One region of the Trichocoleus sp. DQ-A2 genome, then DNA from elsewhere that is predicted to be linked to it. Evidence: predicted binding sites of a transcription regulator. Region 1 holds the regulator's gene; each other region holds the start of a gene.

Region 1 (10,274 bases):
GGGATACCCGGACAGAAAAAACTACCCGCTGCACCATCCCCAATTTGAGGTGGATGAATCTGCCATTATTACCGGCGTCGTTACCCTCGCCTATGCTGTCTGTAAATATTGGCAGCATCGCTAAAAGCATTTGAATTCCCTCGATTTTCTAACTCCAGAAGGATAAGTCTCTGGAGTAAATCTCAGTATGCTGCAAATAATACAACTTAAGATTCAAAACTACTTATGGCCTCACCCACACCTCTCAAAGGTTTAGAGCTGGTTGATTGTGCTAAAGCAAATGCAAAACAGGGAGTTGAAACTGCGGCTCATCTGTCAGGCTATGGTGAGGATTTAGGCACCTTTAAGCGAGAACTAAAGAAAGCTTGTGAAGATATGGGCGTTACTTTTCATGAGTTGAGCGATTTGATTACCGATCAAGACTCCTTAATGAGTATGGAAGGGGAAATCGTTGCTCCTGATACAGCAACAGAATTGTAGACGCGAAATCTCATTCTCAACGTTTAATTTTACGTATATCAAATTCGTTTGAGTCGCTATCATTTGAAAGCTCATCCCCAAACCCTCTTTGCCAGCGAAGTGGGAATAGCGAAGGAGCAGGAAGTAGGTTTCTATGCCCTTTCAGGACGCTACGCGGACAAGAATGCATGGTCGAACAAGCGGATTTGATATCACCTTCTCATAACTTCCTAATTCAACTGAATACCCAGTTACTCGCTGCTTCTACAACTTCAAAATTAGCCGCGCCAAATTAAAGTAAATCAGTACGCCCAATACATCAACTGCCGTTGTAATAAACGGCGCTGACATCAAAGCTGGATCTAACCCGACGGCGCGAAAGATGAACGGAAGACCAGAACCTGCAACTGATGCCAAAATCGAGATAGCCACCAAACTAATCCCTACAGCCAGCGAGACTGACCAATCTCCATTCAGGAGCCAAAAAGCCCATAAGGTGGCTACGGTGCCTAACATCACTCCCAGGAGCGCCCCAGCGATCGCTTCTCGCATTACCACCTGTGCTGGCCCCATTTCTCGAAGTTCTTCGGTATTTAAGCCCCGAATCACGACTGTCGAGGATTGAGAACCGACATTCCCGCCAGTGCCAGTTAACAAGGGAATAAACGCCGCCAGCGATACCACTTGCCGAAGAATTTCCTCTTCCGCTTTGATAATCGTGCCGGTGACAGTATTAGTTAGTAGCAAAACGAACAGCCAGACGACTCGCTTGCGAGCCACCGTGAGTAAATCTGTCTGGAAATAATTGTCGCCCCCCGACTGGAGACCGCCCTGTTTGTAAATATCTTCTGTCGTTTCTTGTTCAATGATGTCAATCACGTCATCAACGGTGACAATGCCCACCAAACGCTTCTCCCGGTCTACCACCGGGACAGCGAGAAAGTCATAGCGCCCGATCAGCCGCGCCACTTCTTCCTGGTCATCGCTGGTATAAACGCATACCACATCACGAGTCATAATGTCCCCAATCTTCTGCTCGGGATTGGCGATTACCAAATCGCGTAAGGATAAAATGCCCGACAAGTGACGAGCAGCATCCGTAATATAAAGGTAATAAATAATCTCAGTAGCATGGGCTAAACTGCGAATTCGCTCCAGCGTTTCCGCCACCGTCATGTTTTCTTTCAAAGAGATATACTCTGGTGTCATCAATCGTCCAGCAGTACCAGCCTCGTAACCCAACAACTGAGCTGTCGCTTGGCGTTCGGTGGGGGTGAGCTGTTCGAGCAGACGACGGACAACGGTAGCGGGCAGTTCGTCAAAAAGTCGTGCCCGGTCATCAGGGGACATTTTATCAACAATGTCCAGAACTTCCTGCCGCCGGAATTCCTCAATCAGCGCCTGCTGCACGCTAGAGTCGAGATATTCATAAACTTCAATCGCCTCGTCCTTGGAGAGCAAGCGAAAGGCGATCGCTTGCATCGCCTCTGGCAACCCTTCAATGGCTTCTGCAATGTCCGCCGGTTGCACCGGGACGAGGATTGCTTTTGCCCCCTGAAGGTCTTCCGCCTCAAGCAGCATTTGCAGCTGCATTCGGACGAGCTGCCGGAGTTCGCTGCGCGAGACTGTCTGGAAAGGAGTATTGGTGTCAGTCAAGGTAGACCCTCTTAATCCAGTGTTAAGTTTGTTGCTGCTTTTAGTCTAAAGGGCATTGGTACGGTTGTTTTCGTGGGATTTAAGAGTAAATGCAGCACCAATGAGAGCCAACCGCCCTACTTAATCAATTGTTGATATTTTTCCTGCACCAGTCTAGTCTCCAAGGATCGAGATTGAAGGCTCTGGGAATGGTGCGTGCTAAGCAGTCATAGGGTTTTTTCTACCGCCCGCTCCGAGCCAGAAGCGTGCCTAGCTGAACGCTAATAATTCCAAGTATGGCGCTACCTGCCCAGTAAATACCGGCGGCTGCATAACTGCGATCGCGCAGTAGAGTAGATGTTTCTAACCCATAACTGGAGAAAGTTGTGTAAGCTCCTAAAAAGCCGGTCGTTACCATCAATCGCACATCTAGAGGAATATTCGCTACCCGTTCTAAGGCGAGAGTGACAAAAAAACCCATCCCAAAGCAACCTGTAAGGTTGATAAAAAAGGTGCCGTAGGGAAAGCTGGTGCCGAAGCGTTGGGCAAACCAGAGGGTGAGATAGTAGCGACTCAATGCTCCAGCGATCGCTCCTAAACTGATGGCAATGGGATGACGAATCGCGGGGTCTTGCAGCATTTAACTTGAAAATTAGACTCTCGGACTGGGGGAATGAAGGGTCTCCAATCCAGCGATTTCTCATAGGAGGTTAGGTTGGTTAACCCGTACCTTTGCTATCGTTTTTTCCCATAACCCTATGAAATTCTACCGATAGGCTGAAGGAAATATACTACAGAAATGCTATTTCAGATATAGCCCTTTATTTAAGCAGATGCCTTCAACGAGAGCAAGCGGAGTGAATCAGTTTAAAACCGTTGCCTAATTAGGTCTGTTTAGTGCGCCAATCATTACCGTCAGCTACTGGTTCATTGGTGGTTGGATGGGTGCCTTGGTAGGGATTGCTTTAGTAGCTGTGACGAACTTACGAACTCTATCATATCTACAATCGCGACACGTTAACTCAAGCCGTTGCTGTCACAATTGGTCGTGCGATCGCGTTTCTTGCCCCAATAGTTAGCTACCGCTGATGATTTATTGGTCTGTACTAGCATTTCTTCAATTTTCCGGTTTGTGAAATTAGTAGCCGAACCTTACTAAAAGCTAATCTTTTTCGCTCAAAACTCTACTCATGAGATGTAGCCATGAATACAGAAGTCCCTAATAATACAGAAACCGCCATAACAGTTAGCCCGGAGACAAAGGCTATCGTTGATGAAAATATGGCAGGCGAATCCGAAGATTTGAAGCGTGAAACGATGGCGCTGATTGACGCCATTAAAAAACGGGCGCAGGTAGAAACAAAATCTGCTACCGAATATACTCGCGATGCCTATCTCAATGCAGTGAAACAAGCACGGGAGAAGATTGAACAGGATAAGTTGTTCGATCCAGAGCGAATTTCATACTCGATTAAACTCATTCAAATGGATGCAGAGAAGAACTGGGAGTCCATCGTGAAGGAAGTGTCAACTTTCGGCGATCGCCTTGCCGAAGCTGCTAAAGCGGCTTGGGATGTCCTGACAGCTCCTCGCACCCCTTCTTGATGTTGAAACAGTAATCACGCGCCGATATAAAACAGGGGCACTCAGCTAGCTGGGTGCCTTTCTAATTTTTTAATTCTAAATTCGGATAGCCTAATCTAGTCAGGCATTACCAGCAAGCTTTAGAATTTCACTGACAATAACAGGGTTTACTTCAGATGATTAACAAATATTGATTACTTAAATCTTGGCTGCGATTAGATAGGGTACTTTTATGAAAATTGCAACTCACAACAGATTGCTTGTCGCGGTTGCCAGCCTTCTGTTTGGATTAGCGATCGCTCTAATTTCTGGATGTGAAGCCATCTCAAATTTTCGGACTTCTCAAGTTAATTTTGATGCAACTGAGGGACAAGCCCGTAATTCGCAAATAGTCATCCCGCTTAAATTTAGCTGGGCTGATTCATTTTCAGAAGAGCTAGCAGCAGTCAAAATAGACGGCAAATGGGGCTATCTTGATAATAAAGGCAACTTCGCAATCAAACCTCAATTTGATAATGCCGAATCTTTTTTCCAAGGGTTAGCGGCTGTCAAATTAAAGAACAAGTGGGGCTATATCAATAAAAGTGGCAACTTAGTCATTAAACCAAAATATGATTTGGCTAAAGCTTTTTCTCAAGGGCTGGCAGCGGTAAAGATAGATGGAAAGTGGGGCTATATTGATAAGAAAGGCAACTTGGTAATTAACCCAAAATTTGATTTTGCTGAATTTTTTTCTATAAGCGATCGCACTGCGTCAGCGCTGGCGGCGGTAGAAATCGGTAAAAAGTGGGGCTATATCGATAAGAAAGGCAATTTTGTCATTCAGCCCCAGTTTGATGCGGCTGAATTTTTTTCTATAAGCGATCGCAGTGAATCAGCCCTAGGACTCGCGCCAGTCAAAAAAGACAACAAATGGGGCTATATCGATAATCGGGGAGACGTTATTGTTCCGTTAGAATTTGAGGAAGCTAAGTTTTTTTCGGAAGGACTAGCAGTGATATCCAGTAATAATAAGTGGGGCTATATTGACAAAATGGGATATATTGTTATTCCACTCCAATTTGATTGGGGTGGAGACTTTTCTCAAGGACTGGCGGGCATAACGATAGACACTAAGGTAGGCTATATTGACAAGGCAAGCAATGTTGTCATTCCCCCACAATTTGATAATATTGATAACTTTTCAGAAGACCTAGCAGCGGTAAAGAACGGCGACAAATGGGGCTATATCAATAAGAGTGGCAAATTCGTAATTAAACCCCAATTTGATAGCGCTCAATCTTTTTCGCAAGGGCTAGCAAAAGTTAAGATTGGCAATAAATATGGCTATATCCGCAAACCTCTTCCATAAGTTCTCATTTCTGAAGACATAGGAGAATTGAGAGTCAGTGGTCGCGGAAACTTCAGCAGAATGAAGCGAGAGCCTGGTGAGGATTTCCCCGGCTTCTCGTTGCCTTTATCGGAGTGTATTTGCAAGGAAACCTATAACACGCCTTTAGAACTGGGGATCGTACCGCCACGACGGGGATCAACTTCGATTGCCATGCGGAGCGATCGCGCAAACGCTTTGAACGTTGCTTCAATAATGTGGTGCGAGTTAATTCCATCTAGTTGGCGAATGTGCAGCGTCATCTGGCTGTGATTGACCACCGCCACAAAAAATTCCCGCACCAGCTGAGTGTCATAAGTCCCGACTCGCTGAGTGGGAATCTCTAAGCCATAGCTGAGATGGGGGCGTCCGGAAAAATCTAACGCTACCTGAACCAACGCTTCATCGAGAGGGGCGAGGAAATTCCCAAACCGGACAATTCCTTTGCGATCGCCCAGTGCTTGATGCAACGCCATTCCTAGGGTAATTCCCACATCTTCATTGGTATGGTGGTCATCAATTTCCAAGTCTCCCGTCGCGGCTACATCCAAATCAATCAGGCTGTGAGAGGCGATTTGATGCAGCATATGGTCTAAAAACGGAATGCCAGTTTTTGCATTGCAAGTGCCATTCCCGTCTAATTTGACGGTGACGATAACATCCGTTTCGCCCGTCTTGCGGGGAACCCTTGCCATCCGAGGAGACAAAAGCTGTTCAATGCTTGGAGAAGGTGTAAATTGGCGATCGCGTGCCTGCATCGCAGATGCTCACTCAAGAAAATAAAGTTAAGTTTATTATCCTACTTTACTGAGCATCTGGGAGACGCGAAAGCCTTAAAAATGCAAAATTAAAAATTAAAAGTTAGCAGAATCTTTGCTTTTTAATTTTTAATTTTTAATGTTTGATTCTTTCTACATCCCCATAATCTCGTATCCGGCATCGACATACAGCACCTGACCTGTAATGCCACTTGACAAATCGCTACACAAGAAAGCAGCCGCATTTCCCACTTCTTTCTGAGTTACAGTGCGTCGCAGCGGTGCCACTTCCTCAACGTGATGGATCATATCCAGAATGCCACCTACCGCCGACGATGCCAAAGTGCGGATGGGACCTGCCGAAATTGCATTCACGCGAATATTCTGCGGTCCTAACTCAGATGCCAGGTAACGGACACTCATTTCCAGTCCAGACTTGGCAATTCCCATCACGTTATAGTTGGGGATCACTTTAACGCCGCCTAGATAAGTCAGCGTGACAATACTGCCGCCTTCTGTCATTAGCGGTTTTGCTGACCCGGCAAGTTGCACCAGCGAATAGGTACTAATTTCTAGAGCTTGGGTGAAGCCAGCACGGGTAGTGGTACTAAAATCACCTGATAAATCTTCCTTGTTCGCAAAGGCAAGACAATGGATCAGGATGTCTAGCTTGCCCCACTTATCGCGGATGGCGTCAAATGTAGACTGAATTTGGGTCTCATTCTGGACATCGCAGGGTAAAAACAAGCTGGGATTGAGGGGTTCTACCAACTCTGCCACTTTTTTTTCAAAGCGACCTCGGTCGTCTGGCAGGTAAGTCACTCCTAGATTCGCACCCGCTTGGTGCAGTTGCTGAGCAATCCCCCAGGCGATCGATCGATTGTTGGCAATGCCGGTGACTAGGGCGTTTTTTCCGGTTAAATCTAGCATAAATGTCGATTTTGAAGGCAATATTAGAGGATATCCGATTTAGGGGAGTATTCAAGATCGCGATCGCCCGGAGCGAGGCTGTCTAGTACGGGTAAGGATCGTGCCTCCTTACTCACCATGCATCCCACCCGATGGCGCAGATACTGTCAAGATATCAACATTTTCCGTCATAATCTTACTTGCCTTGAGCGGGGAGAGAGCTAAAGAAGGTAGCGGAGGAAACTACTTTAAAATTTTGTATCAAATAGCACAAAAACCACCCGGAAGTCAGTTTATCTGTGTCTAATGTCAGAAAACTCTCATAGTTGTTTTGCTATGGTTAAAGTTCCTCCGACAGAAAGTTGCAGAAGTCTGTAGGGCAGCATTTAGGAAAAAGGAAGTGGTAGTGACGCAAGATAGACCGCTAGCAGCTGTGTTCCGTCAACTGGGAGGTGGGGCGTTTCCACCCGTGGTGGAAACTTTTGAGCGGGGCAAGACGATCTTTTTCCCAGGAGACCCGGCTGAACGTGTATACTTTTTGCTCAAAGGTGCAGTAAAGCTGTCTCGCGTGTATGAAGCTGGGGAAGAAATTACCGTGGCGCTGCTGCGAGAAAACAGCGTTTTTGGAGTACTGTCCTTAATTACAGGGCATCGTTCGGATCGGTTTTATCACGCTGTAGCATTTACGCCAGTGGAGCTGCTTTCGGCACCGATCGATCAGGTAGAGCAATCGCTCAAGGATAATCCGGAGCTATCGATGTTGATGCTGCGAGGGCTTTCTTCGCGCATTTTGCAAACAGAAATGATGATTGAGACATTAGCTCACCGAGATATGGGATCGCGCTTGGTGAGTTTTCTATTGATTCTGTGCCGTGATTTTGGCGTTCCTACCGCCAATGGAATTACGATCGATCTGAAGCTTTCTCATCAAGCGATCGCAGAAGCAATCGGCTCCACCAGGGTAACTGTCACCCGCTTACTGGGAGATTTGCGGGAGGAAAAAATGATTTCTATCCACAAGAAAAAAATTACGGTACACAACCCAGTTACACTGAGTCAGCAGTTTACTTGAAAACAGCTAGAGGCTCTCGTCAGGTTGTAGGTTAGGTTGTTGGTTAAAACGGCATGGTAGCGCGAGCAGGTTATCCAGTTTTAACATTTAGTCGGGAGTTGAGTTAAAAGGTGTCAGGTTTTAAGCGGATAGTTTTCAACCTTCCAACCTTTAACCTTTCCGATTTCACCTTCGATCTTTAATTCCTGTTAACCCTTTCTCTAGCCTGCGATGCGATAGGCTGTAACTGGAATGACTGTAGCAGACAATGACCGACAGTGCGCTCTTCCTGATTTTGTCTATTTTAGTGTTGGGAAGCGTCATCGCAACGGTAGGCGATCGCATTGGCACGCGCGTGGGAAAAGCACGCCTGTCGTTGTTCAATCTGCGTCCCCGCAAAACAGCTGTTTTAGTAACGATTCTAACGGGACTAACGATTTCTGCCTCAACACTGACAATCATCTTTGCGACAAGCGAACAATTGCGGATTGGAGTTTTTAGACTCCAAGAAGTGCAGAAAAAACTCAAGACAGCCAGTAAGGATATTGCCAAAGCGAACGAGCAGAAACGGAAAACCGAAAGCGAACTTGCTAAAACCGCCGCCCAAAAAGAGCAAGTCGAGAAGGAACTCGCTCAAGCTCGCACCCAGCAATCTGTCGCTCAGCAGCGCTTAGATGCGATTAATCGATCTTTGGCAGCTGCGCTGGCTAAACAAGGCCAGACGGAGGCGCAACTAAATCAGACTCAAAGCGAACTGACCCGGGTTGCCAGCAGCTTTCAGCAAACCCAAAAACAGCTTACATCTGTCTCAGGGCAAGCCAAGACGCTACGTTCGGAAATCCAACAACTTCAAGCAGAACGCCAAGAACTCCTCCAGCAGCGAAATCAAGTCAGAGCTGAAATTACTGAATTCAAAGCGAAAGTGACTCAGCGCGACCAAAAAATTGCCCAGCAAGACCGAGCAATTAGCCAACGCGATGAGCAAATTCTCAAGCGGGATCAAGCCCTTGTCGAACTTGATGAGAAACTTGCTGCCTTTCGGAAGAGCCTGAGCGATCGCGACGAGCAAATTGCCCAGCGAGACAAAGCCTTATCTCTACTTGACAACAAAATTTCTCAACGAGATGAGGTGATTGCCCAGCGAGAAAATCGCCTTAAAGAACTCGAAAAACAACAAGCTTCCCTAGAGCAGGAAGTGGCAACCTTAGAACAGTATTACCAGTCTTATCAAACTTTGCGTCAGGGTAGTCTGGCACTGCTGCGCGGTCAGGTTCTGGCGGCGGGCGTTTTTCGTATTGTCGAGCCAGCCGCAGCCCGACAGGTCATTGAGCAGCTGTTACGGGAAGCGAATCGGACAGCGATTAAAGCGACCCAACCCGGTCTCAACAAGGTGGCGAACGAACGGGTCGTGCAAATTACAGAGGCACAGGTCGAGCAACTGATCAACCAGATTCAGGATGGTCGAAACTATGTAGTCCGAGTTTTTTCGGCTGGTAACTATGTCCAGGGAGAAAAGCAGGTACAAGTCTTTGCAGACGCCGCACCCAATCAAGTTGTATTCCGCACTGGTGAAGTCGTAGCAACGACATCTGCCGATCCTTCAAACATGACCGACCAACAAATTCGGCAGCGGATTGACCTGCTGCTTGGAGCATCCCAGTTCCGAGCCACTCGCGCGGGGATTTTGGGCGATACAGTTCAGGTTGGCGACAATCGAATTGTTAGCTTGATTCGGTTTATCGAGCAGTTGAAAAAGCACAATAAGCCGATTTCTCTGAAAGCGGTCGTGGCAGAGGACGCCTATATTGCCGGACCCATGAAATTAAATTTGGAGGCAGTTGAAGACGGAGAAGTTGTGGTCAGGATGTAATTTATTAGTCATTAGTGATGAGATGATGACTAATGGCAATTAACCATTTGTAAATTAGCGATTAGCCAATTCAGATGATTTTAGGGTTCGATCCAGGGCGCGATAAGTGTGGTTTAGCCGTAGTGGGGAAAGACAATTCTCTGCATTACCACCAGGTTGTACCAGCAGAAGCAGCGATCGCAACGCTCCTTGAGTTGTGTGAAAAATTTCCAATTGATACTCTAGTGATGGGCGATCAAACCACTTCCAAAAGTTGGAAAAAGAAACTTCAGCAATTTCCAACGTCGGTGCCAATTGTCCTGGTAGATGAGCGCTACAGTACATTGGAAGCACGCGATCGCTATTGGCAAATGTACCCTCCCCAAGGTTTAGGACGCCTGATTCCCCAAGGGATGCGGAGTCTACCCCGACCAATCGATGACATTGTTGCCATCCTCCTCATCGAAAGATACATGAAGCAACGAGAGACGAGGAACTAGGAAACTCTGTCATTCTTAACTTTCTTAATTTAAACTGAACTCAAAACTCAAAACTTTTAAAGTTCCGCCCGGATCGTAAACGCATAGTCCCCTCCAGGCTCTAGCTGGTAATCTTTCTGTTCTAAAAATCGACCCAGAGGTTCCTGAATTAAAGCGCGTC
Region 2 (10,274 bases), on a different contig from region 1:
AGCGGGGGGCAAGGTTGCACCCCTACCTGTGGATACGGCTGGGGAGGTGAATGCGATCGCTCTCGGCAACTACCCCAATGACCACCATTACCCTAACTACAATTTTCTTGTTAAACCAAAATCAATTCGCTGGGGTGGACGCTGGACTGGCACTCCTTTCACCCTTCCCTACACTTGTCTAATTCCAGAGTCTGTGGATGGACTACTGGTCTGCGAAAAAAATATCTCTGTCTCCCATATTGCTAACGGTGCCACACGGTTACAGCCCATCGTTATGAATATTGGTCAGGCGGCGGGGATGGCGGCGGCGCTTTGCGTGCAGCGAAGTTGTCAACCCAGAGATTTACCTGTCCGAGTCCTGCAAGAAGCATTATTACAAGATGAGCGATCGCCAGCAGCAATTTTCCCTCTGTTCAATTTACCGCGCGATCGCACCGACTGGCTGCACAGGCAACGGGATTACTTAGATCGTCCTGACACCTATCCCTCTGATGGCAACTGCCATTACCTCGAACCCCAGACGCCACAGGATTCAAAATATATAGGCAATCCCTCACCCTTTCCGAAATACAGAGATGGGGAAGAGGTTGGGGGAAGCCTTGAAGAATCCGCTTCAAACTCAGCACTCTTCTGTGGTGTATTCAATCGCCATGCTGAGCAAGATTACACCTTTACTTTAAAAGAGCCAACTGCTGGGGAAGAGCAAACCTGGATAGCGATCGCCTTGCGCCCAGAAGTAGATCGGGAACTCCAAACCTGTCTCGATCGGCAGATGCTCTCTGTGCGGGGGTATCTCAATCAATCGGGCAAATGGTTGATTGTGGAAAAAATTATCGCTCCTGGGAGCGATCGCACCCATTTTTGAGCCTTAGGCATCGTACCTCTAACCTCAAAAAAAAGCAGAACTCGATCGGAACCAACTAAGCTCTAACCGAAGTTTTTCCTGGTTGACGATCAAGAACTCCGTATCAGGGACTATAACCCTGACACGGACATCTGCTATGCGCCCTTACACCTCTATCATGTTGTTGAGCTTACTATCAATCTCTTTAGGTAATTTCTTAGGGATCGAGTCCGCCTCTGCCCAGCAACTGCCATCCACGTCTTCCGAGCTAGCTGTATCGATGAAACGTGGGAACGAACCGTCTCCGGATAAAGGAACCGGACGCCGAGATGCGTTTTCGCCCGAATATATCTCTATCGTCTAAAATTATCCTCTATCTAGCCAAATCCGAACAAGTCATCGATCCGCTTTTCACCTTACGACTGAGGTCGATGAAAGCCTATCTGAAGGCAGCAAACTAAGCTCTAGCAGGTTTGTGCCGGTGTACTTGGGGCACTATTTTTCTGATTTTGTCTGTCACGGAGAATTTATTCCCTGACAAAAGCTATATATTAGGCCGTCCTTTTCTATAATTAGAGATTATTTACGTTCATGCTATCGGGGTGCCTAGAGTTCAATAGTTTCAGCGAGTGAATTGAACTCACTGCGAATGTGGAAACATAAGCTTTTCACCATTTTCACCAAGGAACCAGTGTTTTGTCCCCTTGCGATGCGATCACCCCTGATATGAGCAACGACCTGGATCTGATCAAAAGCCTTAGCCCCGGTGCGATGGATCAGATCATGTTTTATCTGGCCTTTAGTGCGATGAGAACCGGCGGGCACCGACACGGAGCCTTCCTGGATGCTGCTGCCACGGCAGCAAAGTGTGCGATTTACATGACTTATTTGGAGCAGGGTCAAAATATCCGGATGACGGGGCACCTGCACCACATTGAGCCGAAGCGAGTCAAAGTCATTGTAGAGGAAGTTCGGCAAGCGCTGACTGAAGGGAAACTGCTGAAGATGCTGGGTTCCCAAGAACCTCGGTATTTAATTCAGTTTCCCTATGTTTGGATGGAGCAGTTTCCGTGGCAACCGGGGCGATCGCGCATCTATAGCACCAACCTGACCGCTGACGAAAAGCGATACCTTGAGGAAAAACTGCCAAATAATCTGCCGGATGCCCAGCTAATCAACGCTTTTCAGTTTCTAGAATTAATTGAATTTCTCCACAGTCGTTCCCAGGAAGACTTGCCAGAAGAACGCCGCATTCCTTTAAGCGAAGCATTCGCCGAACACATCAAGCGGCGCTTAATCTATTCCGGTACGGTAACGCGAATTGATTCTCCTTGGGGATTGCCCTTCTACGCCCTCACCCGTGCTTCCTACTCACCCGCTGAGGACGAAGAACGCACTTATATCATGATTGAGGATACTGCCCGGTACTTCCGACTGATGAAAGATTGGGCAGACCGACAGCTAAATGTGATGCGAATACTAGAGGAACTGGATATTCCACCGGATCGCATTGAGGCAGCCATGCAAGAACTGGATATGGTCATCCGGGATTGGGCAGATAAATATCACCGCGCCGACGGTCAGCCAGTGCTTCTACAAATGGTTTTTGGTCCAAAAGAAGAATAAAACACTTAACTCACATTTTCGTTGAGCAGGGTGGGCATTGCCCACCCTGCTTCAGTTAGAAGCTACATCGGTAAAATTTTTGCCTTAAGTCGGGGAAAAATTAACTTAGCTTTGTGTAGGCATTGCCCCAATAGTTTGATGCTGAATGCGCGGTTCTACAAACAAATTTGAAATGAGTATCGCTGCTCAGTTGACCCACATTGGTATAAAGTTTTTCCTCCTCATGCAAAAACACAATCGGGATCATTCGCACACTGCATAGCCAAACAGTTTAGTGTAACAATTTTTACAAACTTACTTTGAAATTTTTTATACGACTAATTAAGAAGATTGTAAAAATAGGCGTTATAAAACTGCATGACCGGCAAAAAGAATCTTATTGTTATTGGCAACGGTATGGTAGGACACAAGTTTCTAGAACTGATGATCGCCAAGGGAGCGGCGCAGGAATGGAACTTGATCGCATTTTGCGAAGAGCCGCGTGTTGCTTACGATCGGGTTAATTTGAGTAGCTTCTTTTCGGGCAAAACTGCGGCAGATTTATCATTAGTTCAACCAGGTTTGTACCAAGAAAATGGAGTTGAGATTCATATCGGTGATAAGGCAGTTGCGATTAACCGGGAAGAAAAAACAGTTACATCAGCGAATGGTATAACAATCGCCTATGACAAAATTGTTCTAGCAACAGGCTCCTATCCTTTTGTACCGCCAATTAAAGGGAATGATGCGAAAGGTAATTTTGTCTACCGGACAATAGATGACCTTGAGGCAATGTCATCCTATGCGAAAAATTGCCAAACTGGTGTCGTCGTTGGGGGTGGATTATTAGGTTTGGAATGTGCGAACGCTCTCAAAAATATGGGTTTAAAAACCCATGTTGTTGAGTTCGCACCCAGATTAATGCCACTACAAATTGATGATGTCGGTGGCAGCATCCTTCGCAACAAGATAGAAGAAGTTGGGGTTTCAATTCATACCAGTAAATCTACAACGGAAATTGTCAGCATTGATGGCAAGGTTATTAAAATGACCTTTGCTGATGGTGAAGAGTTAGAGACAGATATGATTGTCTTTTCTGCGGGAATCCGCCCTCGCGATGAAATCGCGAGAGGATGTGGATTAGCAGTAGGCGATCGCGGCGGGATCGTTATCAACGATTCTTGCCAAACTTCAGATCCAAATATTTATGCCATTGGAGAATGCGCCCTCTATCAAAATCGTATCTACGGCTTAGTCGCTCCTGGCTATACAATGGCAAGCGTAGCGGCAGATATCCTGAGCAAAACAGGGACGAGCAGCTTTACCGGCGCGGATATGTCCACCAAACTCAAACTGTTGGGAGTGGATGTTGCCAGTTTCGGGGATGCCTTTGCCAAATCTCCCGGCGCTAAAGAAATTGCCATTACTGATAGCATCCAGGGTGTTTACAAAAAACTGGTTCTAAATGAAGATGGTAGCCATCTTTTAGGCGGAATTTTAGTAGGAGATGCTTCAGCTTACGGTACGCTGCTGCAATTTGTGCAGAATGCGATCGCGCTCCCACCTCATCCAGAAGATTTGCTGATGCCACCCCGCGAAGGCAAGTCTGCCACAGTCGGTATGGGTGTGGAGAGTTTACCAGATACTGCCCAAATTTGCTCTTGCAATAATGTCAGCAAAGAGCAAATTTGTAGCGCTATCCAAGCAGGGAAACTCACCGATATTGCCAGTGTCAAGAAATGCACTCAAGCGGGGACAGGTTGCGGCGGTTGCGTGCCACTGGTGACAGATATCCTCAAAGCTGAGATGAAGAAAGCCGGGATAGAGGTAAAAAATCATCTCTGCGAACACTTCGCCTATTCCCGTCAAGAACTTTATCACTTAGTACGTTCTCAAAAAATCCTTACTTTTGAAGATTTAATTCAAAAACATGGAAAAGGTAAGGGTTGTGAAATTTGTAAGCCTGCTGTAGCCTCTATTCTCGCTTCTACTTGGAACGAGTATATTTTGGAAATGCCTCACGTTGGGTTGCAGGATACCAATGATTATTACTTGGCAAATATTCAGAAGGATGGAACTTATTCAGTAATCCCCAGAGTTCCCGGTGGTGAACTAACGCCAGATCAGCTAATTGTGTTGGGAGAAGTTGCTAAAGATTTTGGTCTTTATACCAAAATTACAGGCGGACAGCGGATCGATTTATTAGGTGCGCGGGTAGATCAATTACCCCAAATTTGGCAGCGGCTGATAGATGCTGGATTTGAATCGGGACACGCTTATGGGAAGGCACTCCGCACGGTCAAATCTTGTGTAGGTAGCACCTGGTGCCGCTTTGGGGTTCAGGATTCAACCACTTTGGCGATTGAGATCGAACTGCGATATCGAGGCTTGCGATCGCCCCACAAATTAAAATCAGCTGTATCCGGTTGTACCCGCGAGTGTGCTGAAGCTCAAAGCAAGGATTTTGGGATCATTGCTACCGAAAATGGCTGGAATTTGTATGTATGTGGCAATGGTGGAATGAAGCCACAACACGCAGTTTTGTTAGCAACAGATATTGACAAGGAAACGCTGATTAAATATTTGGATCGGTTCTTGATGTTCTATATTCGCACCGCGAATCGACTAGAACGCACTGCAACTTGGTTCAATAAGCTGGAAGGAGGCATCGAGTACCTGAAGCAGGTAGTTATTGAAGATTCTCTGGGCATTTGTGCTGAATTAGAATCAGAAATGCAGCATCTTGTCAATACCTATCAGTGTGAGTGGAAAGCCACAATTGAAGATCCAGAAAAAGTGAAGCGATTCCGTCACTTTGTCAATTCTGACCAACCCGATCCTGGTTTAGTTCATGTAGAGGAACGGGGGCAAAAACGTCCAGCTTATGACCACGAGAAGGTTTTAGTTGGTATTTCCGAATAAGCTGACTGTTGCTCTGGTGCATTACCTACAGTTTAAAAAAACTGATGTTATTTCAACTAGGAAAAACATACACACGCTATCAAATTCATTCTGCATTGGGTGGAGAACTCCAAACTTATCTTCCTCAGCGTGCTGGAAAGATTGTGTGTGGATGTTTTAAGCCTACCCTGGACTCAAAAGCTCCTGATGAAGTTTTGGTAGAAGATTCACCAAAAGTAAAACAGAAAGCTGAGATACTCTGCCAACAAGGAGGTGCTATTCCAGTGTTCCTCAAGCTACATCGAGCTAGGTGGAAGTATATAGGAATGTTTCGTGTCAAGAAACATTCCGTTGACCTAGAAGAAATTAGGCGTAAGCAGCAGGAATCAGGCAGAAATAACATTGCAGCCGTGCTGTATTTGGAACCTGTGTTAAGCGAACTATGCAGTACGGTTCAAATAACCAAAGAGCGAGTTTTTGAGTTAGTTTGAATTGCTGCAATGTGTTGAATTTTTCAAGCTAGGCTACACCAACCCGTTAATCAATAGGAAAAGAAAATGGTTCAAGCATTACCGATTCGTCAGACAATTTCTACATGGGTTGATATTTGTCCGCTGTCAGCGATCGCGCCCAACACTGGAGTTTGTGCTTTAGTTGAAGATCAACAAGTGGCAATTTTCCGTGTGGGACAAGAAACTGATGTATTTGCGCTAGGCAATTACGATCCCTTTAGTAAAGCCTTTGTCCTATCGCGGGGAATTTTAGGCGATCGCAATGGCATTCCCAAAGTTGCATCCCCCATCTACAAGCAAAATTTTAACTTGCTCACCGGAGAATGCTTAGACGATGAAACCGTAAGCGTTCCTACTTTTCCTGTAAGAGTGGTGGAAGATAAAGTGCAGGTAGCTATTAGCGAATAACTACTGCTACATTTCATCAAAGAACCCGGTTTCAGAAGAGAAACCGGGTTCTTTAATAGGGATACTACTATATATACAGCTAATGAAAAGGAGTTCTCCTATGCAGCCTACGGTAACTAATGGAGTGCGTTGGGCTACTACAGATATCAACCTCTTACCTGAAAACGAAGGCACGCGCTATGAGATTATTAATGGAGAGTTGTTTATGACCAGAGCGCCCCACTGGAAGCATCAACGCACCTGCTTCAACATCTGTTGAGAAGTCGATGCTTGGTCTGTTTTTAGTGGTTTAGGGCAAGCCAGCATCACTCCGGGTGTGCTATTCAGCGAATCAGATAACGTCATACCAGATGTAGTGTGGGCTAGTAACGGAAGATTAGCTGTATTGCTAGACGAGGCGGGACATCTAACAGGCGCACCAGAATTAGTGGTGGAAGTGTTATCACCTGGTATAGAGAATGAACGCCAAGATAGAGAACCTAAACTCAAACTTTACGCATCACGGGGAGTCCAAGAGTATTGGATTGCCGATTGGCGCTTGCAACAAGTTGAAATCTACCACCGCGAAATGCGACGCTAAAATTGATAGCAACGCTACTAAATAATGATGAGTTAAGTTCACCTCTATTGCCAGATTTTACCTGCACTGTGGCTCGGTTTTTTGTGTAGGAAAGTGGTAGGGAAAAAGGCGATCTCCACTAGCTGTGCTTACTTTTAGAAGCTGTTTTAAAAGTCTAATAAGTTGTTATTTTGCATCCTGAGTGGAGTGAAGCGCAACGCTCAAGGCGCGATCGCTTCCCTCATTCAGTGTCCCCACCCACCCCTAAAAAAATACATCTAGCCAGAGCAAAATTACTGGCTGACAACGGGGTCAAGATGCGATCGCACCCCATCTCGCTCCATCAGCAAAGTGCGATCGCTCTCAACTGAGTCTAAGCCTTCAGGCTGATGTATAGCGGCAATAAAATTTCAACACTTGAGACATAACTGACAGAAAAAATCTGTAGTTATGAAATCTCATTTGTGCCTTATAGCCCGAGGAAAAACAATGTTTTCAAATCGACCAAAGCACGTTGATGCTGTCGGCGCTGACAACACTGGCAGCGGGTTTCTCACCCCTGATGCTGGCCCCGATACCGCACGTGCCGATTATTCTGAGGAATCGGATCTAAATGACGCAACTCATGATTATGACAACGTTGATGAACTTGTTCCCGATACCTCTGTTGAGGAGTCTAGGGGTAACGTTGTCGATCGTCAAATGAGAATTATTGGACGCACTTCAGGATGACATCGCAAGTGTCATTCAAAAAATCAAAATCGGGATGACAGGATTTGAACCTGCGACCCCCTCGTCCCGAACGAGGTGCGCTACCAAGCTGCGCTACATCCCGTTGTCATAAGTGACAAACTAGATCCACAATATCACGCCAAATCCCAAATCACCAACCCACTCCACCAGAAATTAATTCACTGAGTCCGTTGCTTGCTACGATAAACTCTGTATGACTGAAAGTGGAAAAAGCGGGTTGTGGCTGTTAAACCAGATTGGTTGCGCGTCAAAGCGCCTCAGGGGGAACGGGTCGGTAGTGTTAAAGAAATTTTGCGGGATTTGGGGCTGAATACCGTTTGTGAGGAAGCCTCTTGCCCCAACATCGGCGAGTGTTTCCAAGCCGGTACAGCGACATTCTTAATTATGGGGCCAGCCTGCACGCGGGCTTGCCCCTATTGCGATATCGACTTTGAGAAAAAGCCCAAAGCGCTTGACCCCACGGAACCAGAAAACTTGGCGGAGGCAGTTAGACGACTCCGACTCAATCATGTCGTAATTACCTCCGTGAACCGGGATGACTTGCCGGATGGCGGTGCGTCTCAGTTTGTCCGCTGCATTCAAGCGGTACGCGCCACCTCACCAAAGACGACAATTGAGGTATTGATTCCTGACTTGTGCGGCAACTGGGGGGCACTCGAAACAATCCTCCAGGCAGCGCCGGAAGTACTAAACCACAATACAGAAACGGTTCCCAGTCTTTACCGGCGGGTGCGTCCTCAAGGGAATTATCAGCGATCGCTCGAACTACTACATCGAACCCGCGAGTTAGCCCCTTGGGTTTACACAAAATCTGGTTTGATGGTAGGGCTGGGAGAAACTGACGCCGAAATCCGGCAGGTAATGCAAGATTTACGAGATGTCGATTGCGATATTTTGACGATTGGGCAATATCTCCAACCCTCCCAAAAACATTTGAAAGTCGATGGCTTTGTCACACCTGCTCAGTTTGATGCTTGGAGACAGTTTGGCGAGTCGCTGGGTTTCCTGCAAATCGTCTCCTCTCCCCTGACTCGGAGTTCTTATCATGCCGAACAGGTGCGGGAATTGATGGAACGCTATCCTCGATTCAAGAGTTATGAGTGACCAGAACTCCTCTAACTCAATCAAAACGATTCCCTTGAGGGAAGCGAAAGGTCAAAACTCAAAACTCACCATAGCGATTCTTGGATCGGGCGCTTGGGGTACGACCCTTGCCTCTCTCGCATCTCAGAACGGTCATCACGTCCGTGTGTGGTCGCGTCAGTCTTCCCTATGCTTAGAGGCGGTTCTAGAGAATGCTGAAATTGTTTTATCCGCCATCTCGATGAAAGGTGTCGGCGAGGTTGCGGCGAATGTACAAAAGGCTGTCTCTTCTAAGCCAATTTTCGTCACCGCTACCAAAGGATTAGATCCTGTCACTACCTGCACCCCTTCACAAATATGGCAGGCGGCATTTCCGACTCGCCCAGTGGTCGTTCTATCGGGGCCAAATCTTGCTAAAGAAATTCAACAAGGATTGCCAGCTGCTACGGTGGTAGCCAGCCGGGATGCTGCCGCTGCCTCGTCGGTGCAAGCGGTGTTTTCGTCCCCCAGTTTTCGGGTTTATACCAATGCTGATCCTTTGGGAGTGGAACTCGGCGGAACGCTAAAAAACGTGATGGCGATCGCTGCCGGTACTTGTGATGGTTTGCAACTGGGAACGAATGCCAAAGCCGCTTTGTTAACCCGTGGTCTTACTGAAATCATCCGCATCGGCAACTGCTGGGGGGCACAACCTGAAACGTTTTATGGATTGTCAGGACTTGGTGACTTACTCGCCACCTGCAACAGCAGTCTCAGTCGCAATTATCAGGTTGGTTACAGGTTGGCTCAAGGTAAGACACTCTCCGAAGTTTTAACCGAGCTGGAAGGAACCGCTGAAGGGGTCAACACCGCTTCCGTGCTGATTCAACGAGCGGATCGAGAAGAAATTTCAGTTCCGATTTCTTACCAAGTCTATCGCTTGCTCAAAGGGGAAGTTACCCCACTCTCAGCAGTTGAAGCACTCATGCTAAGAGACAGCAAACCTGAGTATAGCTAGGTTTTAGCCCTTAAAACCATCTATAGGGAACTCTTTGAGCCAATATTCTTTCTTAACCCTAGGGATTTTTCAGGAAATCCTTCAATTGGTGATGTAGATTAACTTGGCCTTTGACCCAAATCACTACTCTAAGATTGAGCGCTGCCTATACTACCCAAAGATAGAAATCTGAATCCTACTAGAGACAGGTTTTTCTGAATGTCACGTCGTCCCTACCTGCATAACCATCGATATCGATGAATTTAGTAAGTGTCATGCAGCTAGATGTAACAGAAAGTAACAGAAAGGTAAGCATTAGCTGTTTCGTCCTGGAGGGTGGGAATTCTAGCAATAAGTAGTGAAGTGATTAATTGAAAGACTATTCCGGACGCAATTGAGAGATCCCTATGCCAGCCACTCCTTTTTATGCAGAGACAGATACAGAATTTGACTCCGAGTTGCCAAATTACAACTTTGGGTCTGCCGTGTTGAACGACGATGCTCGACCCCCGGTGGATGATCTCGATAGCCCTGAGATGGAAGGTCTAGATGCAGAGTACGGGCGACTCGGCGAGGCATCTCTACGGGCAACTGCCAGCCGTCGTACTACCGATCTGGTTCGGTTATATCTTC
Region 3 (10,274 bases), on a different contig from region 1:
AACGAAACCGCTATTTTACCTGATGAAAATATTTGGGTGAAATTTACTGACATCACAGAAGATTCGCGCTGTCCTATTAATATCCAGTGTATTTGGGCAGGACGAGCAAAAATTGTGGTAAATATTTGGAAAGACAGTCAAAATACAGGAGATTTTGTTTTGACCACTGGTGGCGGAAATCCAGCATTAGCAGTGCAAAACTTTGACAGCAACTATAATATTAAGTTTGTAGAGCTTCAGCCAGCTCCCATTAGTGGATCAGAAACTCAAAAATCAGCTTATACTGCTGCTCTCGTGATTTCTAAAACAACAGACAAGATTTAGTCTTGTAACTTGCGTAGGCAGGTTTCATTTGTGTAGGTGCGGTTTCAACCATCCCTGCAAGAGGTGAGGGATTCTGACCCGCTGGCATATCGCAATTCAAATACGATTGCTATAGCATTTTTTTAACTATAACTATATCAAATTAGAGGCAAATAACTAAAAGATGAAGCACATAAACATTCTTATTTCTGGTTTTCTTCTAACTACGAGCCTGACGGCTACAGCAGCCTACAGTCAAAGCGTTTCCCCACGCCCAACTCTACTTCCCACATCCAGCCCTATTCCAAATTCAAATCAAATTAAACCCAACAACTGGGAGATAAATGTAAAAGAAATTTTAGAAACTCCTAATTTGGCTGACTGCAAATTTTGGATGATGCTTGGGGTAATCCTCGCTGCTGGAAGCCTGGGTGGGTTAGTCTACGAACTGCTCAATCTCCAGGGAAATATTGAGTTACCTCATAAGCCGACCGATGATGATTTAGCAGTAAAGTTTGCCTATGCTCATTCTACGAATGTGATTGATTTAGGGGTAGTGGCACGGTTACTCATTGGTGCCCTTGCTGCACCTCCAGCTATCGCGATTGTCCGACCAGAAACGGCTTTTATCCTGTTAGCAACCTCCGCAGTTGCTGGTTCCGCAGGTACTTTGATCTTTCGCGCTCTACAGGATCGGTTATTAGTCGCGGTACTTCAAACTGGGATAAACGAGGTCAGTGCAAGAAGTATTAAACCGCAACAACCAATCGATGAAGCGATTAAAGATTTTGACAAGCTAGTACAAGAAGTAAGAAAGCATTCAGAAAGTCCCAGAGGATTGACTGAGCTAAAGTTTACCAGAGACGCGACTTTAGACCCCAGCGACTTCGAGGAAGTCAGCAAACATTTGAATCAAATTCAAGGAGTAAATCCTAAAGTTGACGAGGCGATTGAGATTTTCAAAGAGCTGGTGGAGGAAGTGCGAAAGCACTCCGAAAGTCCTAGCGGGACTACTAAACTAAAGATTACGAAGGGTACCGTTTTACCATTTGAGCATTTACAGAAGATAAAAACACTTTTGTGGCAAGCTAAAAAAGACACGGAAACGGCTACATCCGCAAATGATAGCACTGCTGAATTAGCATCTAAGCCGACGCCACCCGCAGAAGGCAGTACTTCTTCTCACAACTGAAATAAATTCAAGCACACGGATAAGCTAATCCTGCCCGATGCAGTTGCCTTGAAAAAACAGAATTAACACTACTTGTAATAAAACTTTACAGTAAAATCTTGTCGTTCGATCTCTTGAGTTTTGTTAGTTAACCAGTAGGGGTATTGTAGTCTAATAGAAATAGAATTATTAGGTTGTTAATATATTAAGTTTAAACGTATGCAGGCTGGATGATATTTGTTCAATCTATCGGAAGAGTGAATTATTTGAACAATTTGTAATAAGGCAACATCTGTCTAGAGAGCGGTTTAGCTGATAAGCCAAATGAAGTAAATATAGGATTGCTAAACCTAATGAGATTGTGTTCTATGCAACCAAATTATTTTACGAAAGGACTTTCAACTGTAGGACGTTGGCTGGCTACAACGCTGTTTTGCGTGTCAGCGATCGCGTTTGTTTGGCAGGGTGCCTTTTTCTCGACCAGCGCAGCAATGGCTGCTCCTAGTGCAAACCTAATCGCATCTGTAGATACGAGCGACCAGGTTAAAGGAAAAGCCAATGAAGATTTGAACCGAAGCAAGAATTTCATTGACGATGTCAAAGACAAGGTAAAAGCAACTGCCAATAAGAATGCCGACCGAGTCGAGGAAGGAACGGATGGGCATGGGAATCTCATTGAGCGTAAAGCCAACAGAGATGCAGCGCGAATTGAGAAAAGAGCAGATGAAGATGCGGCTCGGACTAAGGAAGCAGTAGACAACACAAAAGGTCTTGTTGAAAAGGCTGTTGATAGCATCAAGGATGCCCTTGGTAACTAGAGAATAGTTATTAGGTCAATGTACATTATTCCGTTCATTTAAACCTGAAGGATGGATGTACATTGATTGGCTGTTTGCAATTCTACTTCGGCAAGAGAAATCAAAATAAAGAAACGAAACACAAGCTTAACTCGAATGGCACTGAGTTAAGCTTAAGCTTACTCGCCGCTCTCCCTGTCTTGTCACTCTCTGAAAACAAAAATTTAAGACGATTTTTTAACTCTGACTGGAATTGGGTTTATCGCTTTATTTTCTAATCTTCTAGATATAGTTGTTGCGTAAAACTAAAATGCTTGTGTGGGAAGGGTTACATCTTTTCATCTGAGAATAATGATGGAAGAACGATAGAGTTTTAAGCCGTGTTCTTCAACTTTTTCGGGGTCGTCAGCGTTTCGTGGAAGTTTCGCAAAATTGGCGATCGCAACTGCATCATCAATCGCTCTGTTGACGGTTGCGTCGTTCGTTCTTGACGGTTTGGTTAGATTGACAATGTGGACATTGGATCATGCTTCGATTGTGCAATTCCCAAATCAATTATCAAGTCAAGTCAGAACTTCACAAGGGCGAAAAGTCGTCTCGATCGCCCTAGCCATTTGTACAAATACTTGCCCCACTGTGGAACCTGGATGCGTTAGGGTCAAAGGCGTTCCCGTATCCCCACCCATACAAATACTAGGGTCAATCGGAACCTGTCCAAGTAAAGGGGCATGGAGTTCTGTCGATAGCTGCTGCCCTCCACCACTCCCAAAAATCGGAGTGCGATCGCCACAATGACCACAGATTAAATAGCTCATATTTTCGATAATGCCAAGCACGGGAATGCCGACACGACGAAACATATGGACACTGCGGCGAACATCCGAAACCGCAACTTGTTGGGGAGTCGTCACTAAAATTACGCCACAAATCGGACTTTCTTGCACAATCGTAATTTGAGCATCGCCTGTGCCAGGAGGCAAATCAATCAGCAAGTAATCCAAGTCTCCCCATTCCACCTCCTGAATAAACTGAGTGACAATTTTGTGCAGGACGGGGCCGCGCCAAGCTAGGGGATGATCGGGTTCGGCCAGCAGTCCTACTGACATAACTTTGATACCGTGGGCTTCTAGGGGGAGAAACTTTTGACCGTTGGGTGTATCAATCACCTTGACATCTGCTTGTCCCAGTCCCAACATCTGGGGGACGTTGGGACCATAGACATCAGCATCGAGTAAACCCACCTTCGCCCCTTGCAAACTCAAAGCGGCGGCTAAATTAACCGATGTTGTGGATTTGCCTACACCTCCCTTGCCACTGGAAATTGCCAACGTTGTTCTGACACCGGGAATGGTGCAGAGTTGGATATAAGTTTTCTTGCACCAGGTTACGGGCGAAAGCGCCGATTGAATGTCTGCTTGTAGGTGATGCTGATGTTTCCCCACATACAGCCGTAGATAAATATAGTCATCCACAACCCGCAGATTCCGCACCATCCCTAAGCTAACGATGTCGTTTTTGAGGATGGGTTCAACTACCTGTTTGAGACACTGGACAACTTCTCGTTGCCGAGATTCAGTCACCGGATCAGGAGGAGTGGCAACTTCCTCTATTGAATGAGTTTGGCGGAAGGGAGATTGATGGCTAGGCATTGGATGTCTCTGGCGTGGACTCCTGGATTTTCTGAATCGCTCGTTGTGCGTAAATACACACGTCTTTGTCTGGATCGTCCAGGGATTGCTGGAGTGCATTCAGGGCCGTTGGGTTCTTTAGGATACCGAGTGCGATCGCTGCATCTCGACGCACATCCGAGTACTCATCTGCCAATGCTTTCACTAACGCGGGTAAGGTTTGATCGGCAGGTGTTTTCTGCAAAGCCTGAAGTGTAAACTTCCGCACCTGCCAATGCTCATCGGCCAAAGCCGTTTCTAAAGCCGGAACTGCCGCAACATCAGCGTGAAGTGCCAACGATTTTGCTGCATTACGCCGCACCTGCCAATCCGCATCGCTAGTGAGTGCTTGACACAGACGGGGAACTACTTCTGCATCTGCTAAATGTCCTAACGTTAGGGCAGCAGAACGCCGCACGTTCTCATCGGGGTCGGACATTAAGGCGATCGCTTCTTTGCAGCGTTCCACTTGATTGAGATAGCGTAGCGTTGTCACTGCCGCTTCCCGTAACTGAGCATTTTCTGACTCAAAGAACGGCAGCACGTAGGGTAGAGACTGAGCATCGTGAATCTTCCGCAACAGAATTAACACGTTCAGTTGCATATTCATGTCATCTCGATGCAAGGCATCTAGCAGCAACAACAAGCGATCGGGGGTAACTAATTCGCCCAAGGCGGATAGCGCTTCTTCCCGAATCTCTTCATCGCTTGAAGCCAGACATTCCACTAAAGCCGGAACCGCCTTGGGATTAGCTAACTCCCACAGTGCCGTCACCGCTAGCTTTTGCACAGCCATGCTCTCATCTTGCAGGGCTGTAATCAAGGGTTCCAGAGCATCCTCATCGCCCAAATGTTGCAGCATTTTGACGGCAACTAGGCGATCGCTAGCGTCGGGCGATCGCAGCATTTCCAACCATTGGTTCAATTCAGTATCCACAGACATCTTCACTCCTCTATCGCAACAAAAAGGGAATTTGTACTGTAATCGCGTTGGTGGGACATTCCTTCTCGCAAGGCAAGCAAAACCAGCACTCGTCGTACTTCATATACGCTTTGCCCGTTTCAGGGTTCTTCGCCAATACATCCAGCGGACAAACTTCAATGCAAGCCGTACACTTTTCTAGGCATTTCGATTCATCCACGATTACGGGTACATCCACCCGTTGCATAGCTAAAGCCATAACTCTTCCTCTGTTTGCTACAAATTGACCGACTTAGCGCACCGCCACGTCATAAACTTCTCGTTCAATATCAACGTCCACCACATACGGCTCAACTGGACGCTTGAACAAAGCCATTTCGCCTGATTCGTCTTTCTTGAGATTGACGTGGCAGAACCATTCTTCATTGTTCTTGTCGGGATAATCCACGCGGTAATGGTAGAGTCCCCAACGGCTTTCCCGACGATACAGTGAGGCGCGTGCTGCCATCTCAGCACAATCGCGAATAAAGTGAACCTCCATGCAGCGCATCAATTCATGCGGATCGCGTGCGCCCATCATCTCTAAGCTTTCGTGATAGCGCACAAAGTTTCTTAGCCCAATTTCCATCTTGTGGTCTACTTTGGGCGGCTGGAGATAGTCATTGACCAAGCGCCGTAACTTATACTCCACCTGCGTGTGCGGTACACCATTGGGGTTGTTCAATGGAGCATAAATTCGTTGTTTTTCCGCCTCTAAAACATCAGGATCGGGTTCAATATGCTCTAATCCTTCGATATAATCCACCGCATTTGTACCCGCCAACCGACCAAATACAAACGCCCCAATCATGTAGTTATGCGGGACACTCGCCATATCTCCAGCTGCATATAATCCTGGAACCGTCGTCTCCGCCTTCTCGTTGACCCAGACTCCAGAAGCACTGTGACCGCTACACAAACCGATTTCTGAGATATTCATCTCCACGCCATTCGTGCGGTAATTTTCGCCTCTACCTTCATGGAAGCGTCCTCGGCTGGGTCGTTCATTCGACCACAGAATCGACTCAATTTCTGAAATAGTGTCTTCATCTAAGTGGGTCATCTTCAGCTGAACCGGGCCTTTTCCAGAATTCAACTCCTTCCAGATTTCCAGCATCATCTGACCGCTCCAGTAGTCACAGCTGATAAAGCGGTGCCCTTCTGCATTAGCAGTGTAGGCTCCAAAGGGACTAGCGACATAGGCGCAGGCAGGACCGTTATAGTCCTTCATCAAGGGGTTAATTTGAAAACACTCAATATTGGTGAGTTCTGCGCCTGCGTGATACGCCATTGAATAGCCGTCACCAGCGTTGGTGGGGTTTTCATAGGTGCCGTAGAGATAGCCAGAGGCGGGTAAACCTAAGCGTCCGCAAGCTCCTGTACATAAAACGACTGCTTTTGCCTGAATCACGACAAAATCACCGTTTCGCACGTCAAACCCTACCGCTCCAATAGCGCGTCCGTCCTTCACTAGAACACGAGTCGCCATCACCCGATTCGTGACTTTCGCTTTGTGGCGCTTTACTTGCCGGGTCAAAATTTGTTTGAGGTCTTTTCCTTCTGGCATCGGGAGCACGTATTTCCCTACGCGATGCACTTGCTTCAGGTCGTAATTGCCGTGAATGTCTTTTTGGAACTTCACGCCCCAGCTTTCCAGTTCTTGAATGACTTCAAAGCCGAGTTTCCCGGTTTGATAGACGGCTTTTTGGTTCACAATGCCATCGTTGGAAATCGTAATTTCGCGAACATATTGCTCTGGGGTAGAATTACCAGGAATGACGGCTGTATTGACCCCATCCATACCCATTGCGATCGCCCCACTGCGACGGATATTTGCTTTCTCTAAAATCAGCACCTCTCCCTCAGGATTTGCCTGTTTTGCTTTGATGGCTGCCATCGTTCCAGCAGTACCACCACCGATGACTAAAACATCGGTCTTCATCCATTGAGTATCCACTATTGACTCCTCTTCAGTTAGCAAAAACTTTTATAAGTTGTACTGATAAATTAATCGAAATCGCCTCTTGACTTTTTCATGTTAGGGAAGAAATTAGAAACTTACAAGCTTTTTTGTAACCAAAAACACCATCTATTTATTCATATTTTTTATACTTTTATAAATTAGTTTAATTCATTCATTAAGCTGTAAAATATAAATTCCAATCTGGGGGGTTAGAGAACGTGGAGGTTTATCAAGTTAAAGTATTTCTGGAGGTAGCTAGGCACCTCAGTTTTACTGAAGCCGCTGATGCTCTAAATCTGACTCAGCCTGCGGTCAGCGCCAAAATAAAATCCCTGGAAACTGAACTAGGAACTGACCTGTTTTATCGTCTTGGTCGTAAGATTCAGCTAACCGAGGTGGGACAGTTTTTATTGGAGGAAGGGCCAAGACTGATTGAGATTGAAAATCAATTGTTTGCCAAAGTCGAAGAAATCAAAAAAGGCAAATTTGGCAATCTCAAAATCGGCTGCACAGCCGCGATAGCTAATGGATGGCTACCTGAAATTCTCTTCCAGTACCGTCAGCAGTATCCTGGGATTCAAACTCAGTGTGTCGTATTTGATTCGGCTGAATTTCTCTATCGAGCTATTACCAGCAGTCAGATTGATATAGGATTTTCAGATATTAGTTTTGCAGAATTTTCTGAAATTTCAGCAACCCCAATTGCTCCCATTCACTATTCTTTAGTGGTTGCGGCGAACCATCCTTTAGCGAATCAAAGCTGGTTGAGCTTAAAAGAACTGCAAAAAGAGCGATGGGTGATGCTAAATACTGGCTCCCCTAGCCGTTTAGTGTTTGAATCTCGGCTAACTGAATTAGGGATAAATTTTTCGGATTTCGCTCAAGTTGAAACTGTTGATACTCTCAGTTTGATGCGAACCTATATGATGCAGGGTGATTATTTAGGATTTGCTTCTAACTTTGAATTTAAGTCTGAATGTCAATCGGGAATGCTTGTTGCAATTCCCCTGCAAGAATTTGCCTTATCCGGTAATGTTTTCCTAGTGTTACCCAAACGATTAAGCCAATCTGCGATCGCAGACTCATCATCGCAAAATCGGCGCTCGCGCAACTCAAACCCGATGCAAAAATTTATTGCTCTGGTTGAGAATGGTCAAGAGCAACAGCACGCCTCTGTTCGCCCTCATTCAACCCCAGTGCGTTTGCGATCGCCTAACCTAATCATTCGTTCCAACTCCCTGCAACATCCTGAGACAATTGATCTAGCGATCGGGATTCAAAACAGCACGATTCCAACAGTAACGGCGGGCTTAGTGATTCAGCGCTTAGGCTTGCTAGAACACTTCTTACCCAGAGAAGGGCGATACAGTTCCACGCAGTATCGCATTCATTGGTGCGATTTTTCCACAGGAGCGCCGATTATTCAAGGATTGCACGCCGGAAAATTAGATATTGGCGTTTTAGGGGATTATCCCTTGTTACTGAGTGCTATCCAGCAAAATAATTCCGGTAGTGAAACTCGACAGACGCGCCTGGTTAGCTTTGTTTCAACGAATCCCGATGGTTCCTGTAATGCCGTAATTGTTCCCAATAAGTCCAAACTGCAAAGTATCGAAGACTTACGAGGAGGTGTGATTGCGGTTCCTTTCAGTTCTTCGGCACATGGGATGGTGATGCGATCGCTCAATTCTGCGAACTTACTTAACGAGGTTAAGCTTGCTTCCTTAGAGAACTCCAACATTACTCACCCCTTTGGTTATTCCATTCAAGCAGATGGATACGCCCACTTTGCTCCCTTTCACGATATTGCCTATCGTCAAGGCAAGTTTCGTTATTTGCAAGGCGACAATTTGAATGTGTTACCGGCTTTTCATGGTGTAGTGGTGAGTGCAGAGTTAGTGGAACAGTATCCGGAAGTTGTAATCGCTTACCTAAAAGCCTTAAGCGCTGCCCAATATTGGTATACTATTACGCCCTCAGCGCTTTCTCTGATCAGCCAGTGGACAAACCTGGATGCCGAAATCGTCTCCCAAATTCTCAGCAATGTCTATCACCAGAATCAACCTGGGCGCTTTTTCTGCGAGATGATGATTCGTCCCGACTGGATTACTCAACACATTGCCCAACTGCGTCTAGTTCCCGGAAATGAAGGACTAGAGACAATTAACCTCGATCGCTGGATTCAAACCGAATTTCTCCATCAATCTCAGAACTTAAGCAGTTGGTAAAAGGGACAACAAAGGGCACGCCAAGCCGCTATCGAAAGCAACACACTTGGGCTGTACGAGCAGTACAAATACGGTTTGCTTCAATCAACCCAACTCCATACTCTTGAGAGTTTCTTCGCGAATCAATTCAAAGACTTGCCGATTGAGATTCACAAAATCCGGTGAAAGCATCGTATCTATATGGCGGGGTCGATCGAGATTCACCACAACTGTTTCTTTGATATGCCCTGGACGAACGCCCATGACCAGAATGCGATCGCTCAAAAAGATGGCTTCTTCAATATCGTGGGTGACAAAAATAACCGTGGATTTCAAATCGCTCCAAATGTTCAGCAGCAACTCCTGCATCATGTGCCGAGTCTGAGCATCCAAGGCTGCAAACGGTTCATCCATCAACAATACTGAGGGTGAATTTACCAGTGCCCGCACAATGCTTGCACGTTGTTGCATTCCTCCTGATAGCTGATGAGGATAAGAATGACGATGCTTATACAAGCCGACTCGGTCTAAGTAATCATTTACCAATTCAGTTCGTTCTACTCTAGAAATACCCTGAATTTTTAAACCAAATTCCACGTTCTCAAAGGTGGTCTTCCAGGGTAGGAGCGAGTATTGCTGAAAAACAAATCCGCGATCTGCTCCCGGTCTTTCAACGGGTTGTTCATCCACCAATACCTGTCCCCTTGTTGGCTTCAGAAAACCAGCAATCAAGTTTAGAATCGTTGACTTGCCGCAGCCCGATGGTCCCAACAAACAGACAAATTCACCAGGATTAATTTTGAAGTTTGTCGATTCTAGAACCAGCAAAGGCCCGTACTGGTCTCGTCGCTTAAAGGAAACGGATAAATCTTTAACCTCAACTGACCCTTTCGCCAAGGCGCTAACCTGCTTTTTTGCTAGGGTTGCCACAGCTTCTAAACCTCCAAAAATAGGCAACTTGAATATTCATTTTCAGGGAACTACACACCCTGCTTTTTCGTTACTCGCCAAGGCATCAGCAACTTCGTTAAGAGATCGACAATCAACGTGCTTATCAAACCCATCAAACCAATCAGCAACATTCCCATCACGATTGGTGGATAATTCGATGTAACATAAGACTCCCAGGTCAGATAACCCACTCCAAAGCGACCTGCCAGAATTTCAGCTGTTACCAAACAAAACCAGGCATTTCCCATACCAAT

What was found. Region 1 encodes NtcA, which controls nitrogen genes in cyanobacteria. Its sites were predicted from a motif close to TTTGTANNNNNNNNTACAAA; they were not measured.
Region 2: a site for NtcA is predicted at 2,744-2,763, ahead of nirB (nitrite reductase large subunit NirB). Genes of this name have one in related genera too.
Region 3: a site for NtcA is predicted at 6,969-6,988, ahead of NC997_RS00580 (fumarate reductase/succinate dehydrogenase flavoprotein subunit). Genes of this name have one in related genera too.

Annotation. Positions count from the first base shown of each region.
Region 1 is NZ_JAMPKD010000008.1:201,001-211,274, reverse strand. Features, by position in the region: gene NC997_RS10270 (amidohydrolase) at 1-124, shown strand, start outside; gene NC997_RS10265 (hypothetical protein) at 226-480, shown strand; gene mgtE (magnesium transporter) at 724-2,115, opposite strand; gene crcB (fluoride efflux transporter CrcB) at 2,336-2,734, opposite strand; partial or broken gene NC997_RS10250 (hypothetical protein) at 2,985-3,177, shown strand; gene NC997_RS10245 (hypothetical protein) at 3,298-3,699, shown strand; gene NC997_RS10240 (WG repeat-containing protein) at 3,911-5,029, shown strand; gene hisB (imidazoleglycerol-phosphate dehydratase HisB) at 5,161-5,805, opposite strand; gene fabI (enoyl-ACP reductase FabI) at 5,959-6,735, opposite strand; gene ntcA (global nitrogen regulator NtcA) at 7,115-7,786, shown strand; gene NC997_RS10220 (DUF3084 domain-containing protein) at 8,034-9,635, shown strand; gene NC997_RS10215 (pre-16S rRNA-processing nuclease YqgF) at 9,710-10,114, shown strand; gene NC997_RS10210 (DUF3146 family protein) at 10,171-10,274, opposite strand, start outside.
Region 2 is NZ_JAMPKD010000011.1:202,793-213,066, reverse strand. Features, by position in the region: gene NC997_RS13420 (FAD-dependent oxidoreductase) at 1-865, shown strand, start outside; gene NC997_RS13415 (hypothetical protein) at 1,002-1,208, shown strand; gene hetR (heterocyst differentiation master regulator HetR) at 1,571-2,470, shown strand; gene nirB (nitrite reductase large subunit NirB) at 2,828-5,371, shown strand; gene NC997_RS13400 (hypothetical protein) at 5,416-5,841, shown strand; gene nirD (nitrite reductase small subunit NirD) at 5,908-6,270, shown strand; partial or broken gene NC997_RS13390 (Uma2 family endonuclease) at 6,371-6,939, shown strand; gene NC997_RS13385 (hypothetical protein) at 7,021-7,200, shown strand; gene NC997_RS13380 (hypothetical protein) at 7,319-7,561, shown strand; tRNA gene NC997_RS13375 (tRNA-Pro) at 7,591-7,664, opposite strand; gene lipA (lipoyl synthase) at 7,802-8,686, shown strand; gene NC997_RS13365 (NAD(P)H-dependent glycerol-3-phosphate dehydrogenase) at 8,679-9,662, shown strand; gene sigC (RNA polymerase sigma factor SigC) at 10,049-10,274, shown strand, end outside.
Region 3 is NZ_JAMPKD010000001.1:137,961-148,234, forward strand. Features, by position in the region: gene NC997_RS00550 (hypothetical protein) at 1-324, shown strand, start outside; gene NC997_RS00555 (hypothetical protein) at 488-1,495, shown strand; gene NC997_RS00560 (hypothetical protein) at 1,843-2,292, shown strand; gene NC997_RS00565 (Mrp/NBP35 family ATP-binding protein) at 2,835-3,920, opposite strand; gene NC997_RS00570 (HEAT repeat domain-containing protein) at 3,913-4,881, opposite strand; gene NC997_RS00575 (ferredoxin family protein) at 4,892-5,119, opposite strand; gene NC997_RS00580 (fumarate reductase/succinate dehydrogenase flavoprotein subunit) at 5,153-6,841, opposite strand; gene NC997_RS00585 (LysR substrate-binding domain-containing protein) at 7,081-9,090, shown strand; gene NC997_RS00590 (ATP-binding cassette domain-containing protein) at 9,175-9,999, opposite strand; gene NC997_RS00595 (ABC transporter permease) at 10,050-10,274, opposite strand, start outside.